2 regions of the Spirillospora sp. NPDC052242 genome follow, and region 2 is predicted to be linked to the other one. Evidence: riboswitches for the same ligand, from Rfam matches in the RefSeq annotation. Region 2 holds a riboswitch; the other holds the start of a gene.
What was found. Region 2 has a riboswitch for glycine ahead of gcvT (glycine cleavage system aminomethyltransferase GcvT). Riboswitches for the same ligand answer to the same signal wherever they lie in the genome.

Region 1: another riboswitch for glycine. It lies ahead of gcvP (aminomethyl-transferring glycine dehydrogenase); the one in region 2 lies ahead of gcvT (glycine cleavage system aminomethyltransferase GcvT).

Annotation. Positions count from the first base shown of each region.
Region 1 covers NZ_JBFAUZ010000060.1:30,760-37,343, forward strand. Annotated here, with positions in the region: gene AB0L25_RS35470 (flippase-like domain-containing protein) at 1-1,717, opposite strand, end outside; glycine riboswitch at 2,031-2,125, shown strand; glycine riboswitch at 2,126-2,237, shown strand; gene gcvP (aminomethyl-transferring glycine dehydrogenase) at 2,300-5,188, shown strand; gene AB0L25_RS35480 (sensor histidine kinase) at 5,263-6,396, shown strand; gene AB0L25_RS35485 (response regulator) at 6,384-6,584, shown strand, end outside.
Region 2 covers NZ_JBFAUZ010000001.1:54,107-60,690, reverse strand. Annotated here, with positions in the region: gene AB0L25_RS00290 (L-serine ammonia-lyase) at 1-883, opposite strand, end outside; gene glyA (serine hydroxymethyltransferase) at 935-2,197, opposite strand; gene gcvH (glycine cleavage system protein GcvH) at 2,200-2,604, opposite strand; gene gcvT (glycine cleavage system aminomethyltransferase GcvT) at 2,621-3,715, opposite strand; glycine riboswitch at 3,817-3,914, opposite strand; glycine riboswitch at 3,919-4,014, opposite strand; gene AB0L25_RS00270 (hypothetical protein) at 4,066-4,449, opposite strand; gene AB0L25_RS00265 (M50 family metallopeptidase) at 4,686-5,984, shown strand; gene cds1 (L-cysteine desulfhydrase Cds1) at 5,977-6,584, opposite strand, start outside.

The DNA.
Region 1 (6,584 bases), on a different contig from region 2:
GTTCGGGGACGAAGCCCATCAGCATGAACGCCGCCGCCAGGTAGGTCAGCCCCGCCGCGCCGAGCGCCACCCCCGCCCACCACCAGGTCGCCTTCGCGAACAGCTGCACCAGGTCGACGCTGCCGAACTGCGGGATCACGATGTAGGCGGCGATCGACAGCGCCACGATGCTGAAGATCGTCCGCGGCCGGAACCGCTCCAGCCGAACGGGCGCGGCCTCCGACTCGGGCTTCAGCCGGACGATCTCGTCCCGGATGCGGGGCAGCAGGTCCCGGTCCCGCCGAACCGCCTGCCGCGTCGCCCGCGACAGCGCCACCCGCTGCAGCATCGGCACCGCCGCTGCCAGCGCCTCCTCGCCGAGCACCGGCACCGCGGTCCGCACGGCGCGCTCCGGGCCGGCCCGCAGCGCCAGGGTGGTGAGCAGCTGCGCGAGGTCGAGCCGCAGCGCCAGGTCGCCCGCCGCGATCTCCCCCGACCACAGGTCGACGAGGTGGGCGGCGCCGTCGTCGCCGACCAGGACCGCGTCCTCCTCCAGCCGGCGGTGCGCCAGCCGGCCCTTCTGCAGCCGCCCGAACTGCCGCCACACGTCCGTCAGCAGCTCGTCGGTGATCTCCTCCGCGGGGACGTCCCGCAGCCGCCGCCCCGGCACGTGCTCGTACGCGAGCAGCGCCGCCTGCGTCCCCACCTCGAGCGTGCCGACCAGCCGCGGGGTCCGGGCGCCCGCCGCGGCGGCGGCGTACGCGGTGAGCGACTCCTGCTCCAGCGACCGGCGCAGCGACCGCAGCGTCCGCCCGGCCGTGGTGCGCCGCAGCCGCAGCATCCGCCACAGCCGGTACGGCAGCCCGGCGGTCTGCTGGTCGCGGTCCAGGACCCGCAGCTCCAGATCCCAGCCGCCGGAGCCGTCCCCGGGCGCCGGGAGCGGGCCGTCCCCGGCGGGAGAGGCGGCCAGCACGACGCCGTAGCGGCGCGCATCCTCGCCGCCGTCCGCGGGATCGTCGAGCCGCGCCGCCCGCCGCGGGCACAGCCCCAGCCGCTCCAGGGCCGTCACCACCGTCATGCCGGTCGGGCGCGGGTTCGGGGTGCCGACCGCGTACAGGGTGCCGTGCCCGATCGCGCGGCCCAGGAAGTACGTCGCCGCGAGCGCCGACACCGACGCGTAGGCGGCGGTCAGGCCGGTGAGCGCGGCCAGCCCGATCATGGACCAGGTGGCCGTCTGCCAGCGGGTCCGCCCGGCCATCCCGACCACGCTGACGAACGCGATCACGGGGGCGATGTCGGTGTGCACGGGGGCCGTGTCGGTGCCGCCCCAGATCAGCGAGTCCAGCACGCCGCCGGGCGCGGCCTGCACGACCAGGTCGTCCAGGGTGATCGTGACGGCGAACGCGATCATCGCGGCGAGCAGCGCGATGGCGACCCGCATGCCGTCCTTGTGGAACAGCCGCTCGACGGCGAACGCGATCGGGACGGCCAGCACGCCGAAGCTCGACGCCAGGGTGGCCAGCGCCAGCAGCAGCTCGGGCGCGTGGGCGGTGCCCTCGGCGATGTCGGTCTGGATGCCGTGCGTGGTCTGCTGCGCGAACGACACCAGCAGCATGACCGCGGCCAGCCCGGCGCAGGAGACGCCGAACCGGATGGCGTCGGACGGACGGCGGATGCGGTCCGGCTGCGCGGGCTCGTCGACCGGCACGCCCGCGGACGCGCCCCGCCTCGGGCGCACCGCCTCATCGTGCGTCCGCGTCACCCGTCGCCGCCCCGGCCGTCCGTCGTCTCGATCAACGCTGCCGTGATCAGCGTCCCAGAACCGGCCGCGCTCGGTCGAGCGGCGGACCCCCGTCCGGCCGTCGCTCCGTCCACCCGTCGCCCCTCGTCGTCCGTCCCGTCGCGTCCCCGGCGGGACGGTCATATCGTACTGTCCGGGGTACTCGCCGGTACGGCGCCGTCGCCGAGGTCACGGCGGTGAACATCCCGTTACGGGACCGGGACGATCGCGGGCCGTCGCGGTTGGGTAGGGTTTGTCCCGGACATGCCGTCGACCCTGTGCGGGAGAGACCTCACGCAGCCGGCGTGGGGCGCCGAAGGGGCAACCTCCCCGGAACCTCTCAGGCAAAAGGACCGCTCGGGCGAGGCACCTCTGGAAAGCAGGCGTCGATCCCGGCGGAACGGGAACGGCGGCTCACCGAAGGGGAAAACCCCGCGCGCGGGTGAAGCTCTCAGGTGCCGATGACAGAGGGGGAGACCGGCCGTCGGCCCGCGTGCCGATGGTGGACCTGAGCGACCGCAGCTGCCAGGAGGCTCCTCCATGACCGCCCAGTTCTTCGCCCCCGTGGCCGCGCCGCAGCATCCCCGCGCCGCGTTCGCCGACCGGCACATCGGGCCGTCGCCGGCCGACCGCGACCGGATGCTGGCCGCCATCGGCTACTCGGGCGCGGAGGCGCTGATCGACGAGGCGGTCCCCGCCGCGATCCGCACCGCCCGCCCGCTGGACCTGCCGCCCGCGCTGAGCGAGACCGCCGCGCTCGACCGGCTCCGCGAGCTCGCCGCCCGCAACACCGTCCTCACCTCCATGATCGGCCTCGGCTACCACGGCACGATCACGCCGGGCGTGATCATGCGGAACGTCCTGGAGAACCCCGGCTGGTACACCGCCTACACCCCGTACCAGCCGGAGATCTCCCAGGGGCGCCTGGAGGCGCTGCTGAACTTCCAGACCGCCGTCGCCGACCTGACCGGGCTGCCGGTCGCGAACGCCTCCATGCTGGACGAGGGCACGGCCGCCGCCGAGGCGATGGCGCTCGCGCACCGCGCGTCCCGGCGCAAGGAGCCCGGCCGGTTCCTCGTGGACGCCGACGCGCTCCCGCAGACGATCGAGGTCGTCCGCACCCGGGCCGTCCCGCTCGGCATCGAGGTGGTGGTCGCCGACGTGTCCGGCGGACTGCCCGACGGCGACTTCTTCGGCGTGCTGCTGCAGTACCCGGGCGCGTCCGGTGCCGTCCGCGACCTGGCGCCGCTGTCCGCGCAGGCCCGCGAGCGGGGCGCGACGGTCGTCGTCGCCGCCGACCTGCTCGCGCTGACGCTGCTGCGCCCGCCGGGGGAGTCGGGCGCCGACATCGCGGTCGGATCCGCCCAGCGGTTCGGCGTCCCGTACGGCTTCGGCGGCCCGCACGCCGGGTACATGGCGGTCGGCGACGACCTGCGGCGGCAGCTGCCCGGACGGCTCGTCGGCGTGTCCGTCGACGCGGACGGGGCGGCCGCCTACCGGCTCGCCCTGCAGACCCGCGAGCAGCACATCCGCCGCGAGAAGGCCACCAGCAACATCTGCACCGCGCAGGTGCTCCTCGCGGTGATGGCGAGCATGTACGCCGTCTACCACGGCCCCGAGGGGCTCGCCGCGATCGCGCAGCGCGCGCACCGCCGGGCCGCCGAGCTCGCCGACGGCCTGCGCCGCGGCGGCGTCGAGGTCGTGCACGGCGCGTTCTTCGACACGGTCCTCGCCCGCGTCCCCGGCCGCGCCGCCGAGGTCGTCGCCGCCGCCCGCGAGCGCGGGGTGAACCTGCGGCAGGACGGCCCCGACCGCGTCGGCGTCGCCTGCGACGAGACGACGCTGCCCGAGCACGTCACCGCCGTCCTCGAGGCGTTCGGCGTCGCCGCGGGCGGCGCCGGGGAGGCGGGCGGCGTCGCCGACGCGCTCCCCGACGGCCTGCGGCGCGAGAGCCCCTACCTGACGCACCCCGTCTTCCACGCGCACCGCTCCGAGACCGCGATGCTGCGCTACCTGCGCCGCCTCCAGGACAAGGACATCGCGCTCGACCGGTCGATGATCCCGCTCGGCTCCTGCACGATGAAGCTCAACGCGACCGCCGAGATGGAGCCGATCACCTGGCCGGAGTTCGCGAACGTCCACCCGTTCGCGCCGCTGGACCAGGCCGCCGGGTACGTCGAGCTGATCGGCGAGCTCGAGGCGAACCTCGCCGAGATCACCGGGTACGCGAAGGTGTCGGTGCAGCCGAACGCCGGGTCGCAGGGCGAACTGGCCGGGCTGCTCGCCATCCGCGGCTACCACGCGTCGCGCGGCGAGGAGCACCGCGACGTCTGCCTGATCCCGTCGTCCGCGCACGGCACCAACGCCGCGAGCGCCGTCATGGCCGGGATGCGCGTCGTGGTCGTGTCGTGCGACGACGGCGGCAACGTCGCCCTGGACGACCTGCACGCGAAGATCGAGAAGCACGGCGACCGGCTCGCCGCGATCATGGTGACGTACCCGTCCACGCACGGCGTGTTCGAGGAGACGATCACCGAGGTGTGCGAAGCCGTGCACGCGGCGGGCGGCCAGGTCTACGTGGACGGCGCCAACCTCAACGCCCTCGTCGGCCTCGCCCGTCCCGGCGAGTTCGGCTCGGACGTCTCGCACCTCAACCTGCACAAGACGTTCTGCATCCCGCACGGCGGCGGCGGCCCGGGCGTCGGCCCGATCGGCGTCCGCGAGCACCTCGCGCCGTTCCTGCCGAGCCACCCGCTGCGCCCGGAGGCCGGGCCGTCCGAAACCGGCGTGGGGCCGATCTCGGCGGCGCCGTGGGGCTCGGCGGGCATCCTGCCGATCTCCTGGGCGTACATCGCGATGATGGGGCCGGACGGGCTGCGCGCCGCCACCGAGGGCGCGATCATCGCCGCGAACTACCTCGCCGCGCGCCTCGCCCCGCACTACCCGATCCTCTACACGGGCCGGAACGGGCTGGTCGCGCACGAGTGCATCGCCGACCTCCGCAAGATCACCAAGGAGACCGGGGTCACCGCGGAGGACGTCGCCAAGCGGCTCATCGACTACGGCTTCCACGCCCCGACCCTGTCGTTCCCGGTCGCCGGCACCCTGATGATCGAGCCGACCGAGAGCGAGGACCTCGCCGAGCTCGACCGGTTCTGCGACGCGATGATCGAGATCCGGCGGGAGATCCAGCGGGTCGCCGACGGCGGCTACGACCGCGACGACAACCCGCTGAAGAACGCGCCGCACACCGCCGCGCAGCTGATCGGCGACGGCTGGAAGCACCCGTACACCCGCGAGGAGGCCGCCTACCCGCTGCCCGCGCTGCGCGAGGGCAAGTACTGGCCGCCCGTCCGCCGCATCGACCAGGCGTACGGCGACCGCAACCTCGTGTGCTCCTGCCCGCCGCCCGAGGCGTTCGAGGACTGACCGTCCGGGAGCGGCGGCGGGACCCCTACTTCGGTAGGTGCCGCCGCCGCCCCGGCCGCGGCTACCTTGGGCCCGTGAACAGGCGAAACCAGGGCCGGGCGGCCGCCGTGATGGTCGCCGCGACCGGCGTCCTCGCCGGGCTCACCGTGTGGAGCACGGCCCAGAGCGACGCGGCCCGCCATCTGCTCGGCCTCGACATCGCCGTCGCCGTCGCGAGCTGCGCGGCGTCGCCCGTCCTGCTGTGGCGGCCGGTCGGCGGCGCGCTGGGGCTCGGCCTGCTCGCGGCCCTGTCGCCGGCGGCCACCCCGGCCGCCACGGCGGGCGCCCTGCAGGCCGCGCGGTGCCGCCGGTTCCCGGTCGCCGCCGCGGTCGCCGGGACCGGCGTCGCGGCGCACGCGGCGCAGGGGCTGTGGCGGCTCAGCGCGGGCATCTCCCTCGGCTGGTGGCTCGTGCTGATCGTCGTCGCGTACGGCGCGCTGGCCGGGTGGGGCGCCCTCGTCCGGGCGCGCCTGGCGCTCATCGCCTCGCTGCACGAGCGCGCCCGCCGCGCCGAGGCCGAGCAGGGCCGCCGGATCGCCGAGGCGCGGATGCTCGAGCGGACGCGGATGGCCCGGGAGATGCACGACGTCCTCGCGCACCGGCTGTCGCTGCTCGCCACCTACGCGGGCGCGCTGGAGTACCGCCCGGACGCCCCGCCCGAGCGGCTCGCGCACGCCGCGGGCGTCGTCCGCGCCGGGGTGCACCAGGCCCTGGAGGAGCTCCGCGAGGTCATCGGCGTGCTGCGCGACGAGGACCGCGACTTCGGCGACCGGCCGCAGCCCGTCCTGGCCGACGTGCCGCGCCTGGTGGCGGAGTCCCGGGACGCGGGCGCGACCGTCGCGCTGCGCGACGAGGTCGACGCGCCCGACGCCCTGCCGCCGGCCGCGGGCCGCGCCGCCTACCGCGTCCTCCAGGAGGCGCTCACCAACGCCCGCAAGCACGCCGCCGGGCTGCCCGTCCGGGTGACCCTGGAGGGACGGCCCGGCGCCGAACTGGTCATCGACGTCCGCAACCCGCTGCCGCCGGACGGCGCCCCGGCGCTCGTCACCGGCTCCGGGACCGGGCTCGTCGGCCTCACCGAACGGGTCCGCCTCGCGGGCGGGCGGCTCGACCACGAGGCCGCGTCCGGGGAGTTCCGGCTGTGCGCACGGCTACCATGGCCCGCGTGACCCGGCCCGTGCGCGTGCTCATCGTCGACGACGAGCCGATGGTCCGCGCCGGGCTGACGATGATGCTCGACGGCGCCGAGGGCATCGCCGTCGTCGCGGAGGCCGCCGACGGCGACGAGGTCTCCGCCGCCGCCGACGCGCACGCCCCCGACGTGGTGCTGATGGACCTGCGGATGCCGCGGGTGGAC
Region 2 (6,584 bases):
TGCCCGCGGCCCCGTTCGTCGGGGCGGTGACGATCCGGCCGCCCGCCGCGTTCTCCTCGTTGACGGCGAGCGCGAACAGCGTCACCCAGTCCATCGCGTGCAGGGGATCGGCCGGCTTCTCCGCCATGAGCTGCCGGTGCAGCTGGGGCGCGCGGCGGCGGACCTTGAGGCCGCCGGGCAGCAGGCCCTCGCGGTCGCAGCCGCGGGCCACGCACGCGCGCATGACCTGCCACAGCTCGACGAGGCCCGCGCGGATCTCGGCGGTCGAGCGGCCGAACGCGCGCTCGTTCTCCAGCATCAGGCCCGACACCGACAGGCCCGTCTCCGCGCAGCGCTCCAGCAGCTCCGCGGCCGTGTCGAAGCGGTGCGGCAGGACCGTGTCGTCCGGCTTGATGCGGTCGGCGCCGGTCGCGTTCTCGTCCACGATGAACCCGCCGCCGACGGAGTAGTACACCCTCGCGCGCAGCTCGTTCCCCGCGTCGTCGAACGCGGTGAACCGCATCCCGTTCGGATGCCCGGGCAGCGACTCCTTCCGCTCGAACACCAGGTGCTCGCCGACCTCGAACGGGACGTCGCGGGCGCCGAACAGCCGCAGCGTCCCGCGGGCGCGGACGTCCGCGACGCGCTCGTCGGCCGTGTCGACGTCCACCGTCTCGGGCTTGTCGCCCGCCAGGCCGAGGATCACCGCCTTGTCGCTGCCGTGCCCCTTGCCCGTGAGCCCGAGTGAGCCGTACAGGACGGCCCGGACGGACGCGGTCTTCTCCAGCAGCCCGTCCCGGTCCAGGCCGCGGGCGAACCGGTGCGCGGCGGCCATCGGGCCGCCGGTGTGCGAGGACGAGGGGCCGATGCCGATCTTGAACAGGTCGAAAACGCTGATGGCCATGAATGCCCCCGCGTTCCCCTCCGCCCGGCGCCCGGGCGGAGGGGAACCGATCTAGAGGTTCGGGTACAGCGGGTGCCGGTCCGCGAGGGTCTTCACCCGCGCGGCCAGCGCGTCCCGGTCGAAGGACGGCTGCAGCGCCAGCGCGATCACGTCGGCGACCTCGGCGAAGTCCTCCGTCGTGAACCCGCGGGTGGCGAGCGCCGGGGTGCCGATCCGCAGCCCGGACGTCACCATCGGCGGGCGCGGGTCGTTCGGGACCGCGTTCCGGTTGACGGTGATCCCGACGTCGTGCAGCCGGTCCTCGGCGTCCCGCCCGGTCAGCTCCGAGTCGACGAGGTCGACCAGGACCAGGTGGACGTCCGTGCCGCCGGTCAGCACCTTCACGCCGGCCTTCGCCGTGTCCTCGGCGAGCAGCCGCTCGGCGAGGATCTTCGCGCCCTCGACGGTGCGCGACTGCCGCGCCCGGAACTCGTCCGAACCGGCGATCTTCAGCGCCACCGCCTTCGCGGCGATCACGTGCTCCAGCGGCCCGCCCTGCATGCCCGGGAACACCGCCGAGTTGATCTTCTTGCCGTACTCCTCGCGGGACAGGATCAGCCCGCCGCGCGGCCCGCCCAGCGTCTTGTGCGTCGTCGTGGTGACGATGTCCGCGTGCGGGACGGGCGAGGGGTGCAGGCCCGCCGCGACGAGCCCCGCGAAGTGCGCCATGTCGACCATGAGCAGCGCCCCGACCGAGTCGGCGATCTCCCGGAACGCCGCGAAGTCGAGCTGGCGCGGGTACGCCGACCAGCCGGCCACGATCATCTTCGGCCGGTGCTCGGCGGCCAGCGAGGCGACCTCGTCCATGTCGACTCGGCCGTCCTCCGCGCGCACGTGGTAGGGCACCACGTTCAGCACCTTGCCGGAGTAGTTCAGCCGCATCCCGTGGGTGAGGTGCCCGCCGTGCGCGAGGTCCAGCCCGAGGATCGTGTCGCCGTGCTGCAGCAGCGCGAAGTACACGGCCGTGTTGGCCTGCGCGCCGCTGTGCGGCTGGACGTTCGCGTGCTCGGCGCCGAACAGCTCCGTGGCGCGGTCGATCGCGAGCTGCTCGGTGACGTCCACGTACTCGCAGCCGCCGTAGTACCGGCGGCCCGGGTAGCCCTCGGCGTACTTGTTCGTCAGGACCGAGCCCTGCGCCTCCAGCACCGACGTCGGCGCGAAGTTCTCCGACGCGATCATCTCCAGCGTCGACTGCTGGCGCCGCAGCTCGGCGCCGACGGCCTCGGCGACCTGCGGGTCGGCCTCGGCCAGCGATGCGTAAAGGGACGAGGACACGCTCACGCCTCCTCGATGAGCTTGCCGTACGCGGCCGCGTCCAGCAGGTCGCCGGGCGCCTCGGAGATGCGCACCTTGAAGATCCAGCCCTCCCCGTACGGGTCGTCGTTGATCACGCTCGGCTCGTCCACCACGCCGGTGTTGATCGCGGTGATCTCGCCCGTGACCGGGGAGTACAGGTCGCTGACCGACTTGGTCGACTCCACCTCGCCGCAGGGCTCGCCCGCCTCGACGGTGTCGCCCTCGGACGGCTGCAGCTCGAGGTAGACGATCTCACCGAGGGCCTCGGCGGCGTGGGACGTGATCCCGACCGTGACGATCCCGTCCTCGGGCGCCTGCCCGGTGTCGTCGAGACCGGCCACCCACTCGTGCTCTTCGCTGTAGCGGAGCTGCTCCGGAACGCTCACGTTGTTGCTCTCTCTTTCAGGAACGCTTGTAGAACGGCAGGGCGACCACGTCGACCGGTTCGGCCCGGCCGCGGACGTCCACGGCCAGACCGGACTCCCCGACACCGGTGTCGAGGTACGCCATGGCGATCGGCTTGCCCAGTGTGGGCGAGGGCGCGCCGCTCGTCACGACGCCGCACGGAACGCCATCGGACGTGACGACCGCATACCCCTTGCGGGGCGCGCGACGCCCCCGCGCCACCAGTCCCACGAGCCTACGGCCGGCGGGGGTCTGCGCCTGCGCCGCCAGGGCGGACTTCCCGACGAAGTCGACGGGCTTGTCCAGTTTGACGACACGGCCCAGCCCGGCCTCGAACGGGGTGGTCTCGGCCGTCAGCTCGTTGCCGTACAGCGGCATCCCCGCCTCCAGCCGGAGGCTGTCGCGCGCCGCGAGGCCGCACGGGACGACGCCGTCCACGGCCGCGAGCTCCCGCCACAGCCGGACGGCGTCGCCCGCGTCGACGAACAGCTCGAAGCCGTCCTCGCCGGTGTAGCCGGTGCGGGCGACGAGCGCGTCGATCCCCGCGACCCGGTCGGCGAGCACGGCGTAGTACTTGAGGTCGTCCAGCGGGGCGCCGGTGAAGCGCGCGAGGATCTCCTGCGCGTGCGGGCCCTGCAGCGCGACGAGCGCGTAGGCCGCCGAGCGGTCCTCGACGGCGGCGTCGAACCCCCGCGCGCGCTCCACGAGCGCGTCGTGGACGACGTCCGCGTTCGCGGCGTTCGCGACGACCATCCACGTCTCGTCCGCGAGCCGGTACACGATCAGGTCGTCGAGCACGCCGCCGTCCGGGGCGCAGATCATCGTGTAGCGGGCCTTGCCGACCTTCATCGGCGACAGGTTCCCGACGAGCGCGTGGTCGAGCGCCTCACCGGCGCCCGGCCCGGAGAGGAAGATCTCCCCCATGTGGGACAGGTCGAACAGCCCCGCGCCGGTGCGGACGGCCCGGTGCTCGGCCGTCTCGCTCGCGTAGCGCAGCGGCATCAGGTATCCGGCGAAGTCGACGAGGTGCGCGCCGAGGTCCGCGTGGACGTCGTGCAGCGGTGTTCTCTTCGCGTTCGGATCGGCGGACATGGGTTCGGCTCCTTCGTCACGGGCGCGACGGGGTCGACGGAGTCGACGGGGTCGACAGGGTCCATCGTCCCACTCGCGCACCGGGCGTCTCGGTGCCTCCCCCTCTGTCATCGGAGCCTGAGAGCTTCACCCGCGGCGGACGGCGCGCGCCACGGGCTTTCACCTTCGGCGGGGGACCGGGGTCCCCGCTTTCCAGAGGTCGCCTGGCCCGTGCGGTCCATGGGCCTGAGAGGTTCCGGGGAGGATTTGCTCCTTCGGCGTCCCGGGCCGGCTGCCGGGGACTCTCCCGCACGGGATCAACGGCTTCGCGTCAGGCTAGCAGCGGCGTCGCCGCCCCGACCAGCCCCGGGTCACCCGGCGGGCGGGTCGGTGGAGAACTTCTTCACGCACGCCTCCATCGCCTCGCGGACCCGGGTGATCTGCTCCTTGGACGGCGTCGTGCCCGGTGTCGGGGTCGGGATCCGGACGCCCTGCTCGGCCATGCAGTCGTTGAACGCCTTCGTCGCCGCCGAGGTGGCGGGCGGGCCGCTCGGCAGCCCGTCCCCGCCGGTGGCCGGGGCGCCGCCGCCGTCCGGCCGTTCCTGCGCGGTGCCGGACGGCCCGGACGTGCCGGGGGCCGGGGCCGGGGCGGACGCGCCCGTGCCGCGCGTGTCCGGCCGCTCGTCCGACCCGCCGCAGCCGGCGAGGGCCAGCGCGATCGTCAGGACGGGCAGCGCGACGAGTGTGCGTTTCACGGCGATTCCTTCCGGCGGACGGACGGGACCGCGCCATGATGCGCGCCGCCGGGGGCGTGCGGATATCGACGCGCCTGCCAACCGGCACGTCCGGATTTGGGCGTCATGCGCAAAATGACCGTCGGATCGGGCGATTCCCGGGGCATCCGGACGGCCCGTCGTATGACGTACGCTGAGTTGGTTCCTGGAGATCACCCCGCCGGGCGGGGGTTCGGACGACCGGAGGGGCGTGACGCATGGGCTGGCTGGCCGGCGTACTGATCCTTTTCTTCGGCCTGATGGCGTCCATCGCCCTGCACGAACTGGGGCACTTCTCCTTCGCCAAGCTGTTCAAGGTGCGCACGACCCAGTTCATGGTCGGCTTCGGCCCCACGCTGTGGTCGCGGCACAAGGGCGAGACCGAGTACGGGATCAAGTGGATCCCGCTCGGCGGCTACATCCGGATGATCGGCATGCTGCCGCCCCGTAAGGGCGACAAGCCCGGCGAGGTCCGGCAGATCAGCACCGGCCCGTGGCAGGGGCTGATCGAATCGGCGCGCGGCGCGGCCCTCGAAGAGGTCCGGCCCGGTGACGAGAACCGCGTCTTCTACGCCAAGCCCTGGTGGCAGAAGCTGCTGATCATGTTCGGCGGCCCCGCGATGAACCTGCTGCTCGCGGTGGTGTTCTTCGCGATCCTGATCATGGGGCTCGGCACGTACGTGAGCAAGCCCGTCATCAGCCAGGTCACCGACTGCATCGTCCCCGCGAGCCAGGCCGCGAACCTCGACACCTGCCCCGCGAACGCCACGCCCACCCCGGCGCGGCAGGCGGGCCTGCAGGCCGGCGACCGCGTCGTCTCCTTCGACGGCACCCGCATCGAGGACTACGAGCAGCTCCAGCTCCTGATCCGCGACTCGGCGAACAAGACCGTCCCGATGACGATCGAGCGCGACGGGCGGACCCGGCAGGTGACCGTCCCGATCGCCCGCAACGAGCTGGCCAGCCTCGAAGACCCGGACGAGGTCGTCACCGTCGGCTTCCTCGGCATCACCCCCACCCGCGAACTCGAACGGCAGGGGCCCGGGGCCGTCGCCGAGCACATGGTCGACCTCACCGGCCGGACGGTCGAGGCGCTGATCAACATGCCGCAGAAGATGGTCGGCGTGTGGGAGGCGGCGTTCGGCGGCGAGGAACGCGACCCGAACGGGCCGGTCGGCGTCGTCGGCGTCAGCCGGTTCGGCGGCGAGATCGCCGCGTCCGACGCGCTCACCGGGCAGGAGAAGGTCTCCTACTTCGTCATGCTGCTCGGCTCGCTGAACCTCGCGGTCGGGCTGTTCAACCTCGTCCCGCTGCTCCCGCTGGACGGCGGCCACATCGCCGGCGCCCTGCTGGAGGCGCTCAAGAAGTTCTTCGCGAAGATCTTCCGCAGGCCCGACCCCGGCTACGTGGACGTCGCCAAGGCGCTGCCGGTCACGTACGCGATGGCGATCGTGCTGATCGTCATGGGCGGGCTGCTGATCTACGCCGACCTGGTGAACCCGATCCGGCTCATGTGACGCCGCCCGCCGCGCCCGGCTCGGCGTCCGGCAGGACGCCGGTCTCGAGGAACCGATCGAGCGCCACCAGGTACGGCGCGATGTCGAGCCCCTGCGCGCGCAGCCACGCGTCCGACCCGTACGTCCCCGCGTACCGCTCGCCGCCGTCGCAGATCAGCGTCACCACGCTGCCGCGCTCCCCGCGCGCCCGCATCTCCGCGACCAGCCGCACCACGCCCCACATGTTCGTGCCCGTCGACCCGCCCACGCCGCGCCCGCCGACCGCGCTCGTCCACCGCATCGCCGCGATCGACGCCGCGTCCGGTACCCGGATCATCCGGTCGATCACCGTCGGCAGGAAGGACGGCTCGACGCGCGGGCGCCCGATGCCCTCGATCCGCGAACCGCAGGCCGTCCGTCCCGGGTCCTGGTCCTCGAACGAGCCGTAGAACGCCGAACCCTCCGGATCGACCACCGCCAGCCGCGTCTGGAACCGCCGGTACCGGACGTAGCGGCCGATCGTCGCGGACGTCCCGCCCGTCCCGGCGCCCACCACCACCCAGGACGGCTCGGGGAACCGCTCCAGCCGCAGCTGCTCGAAGATCGACTCGGCGATGTTGT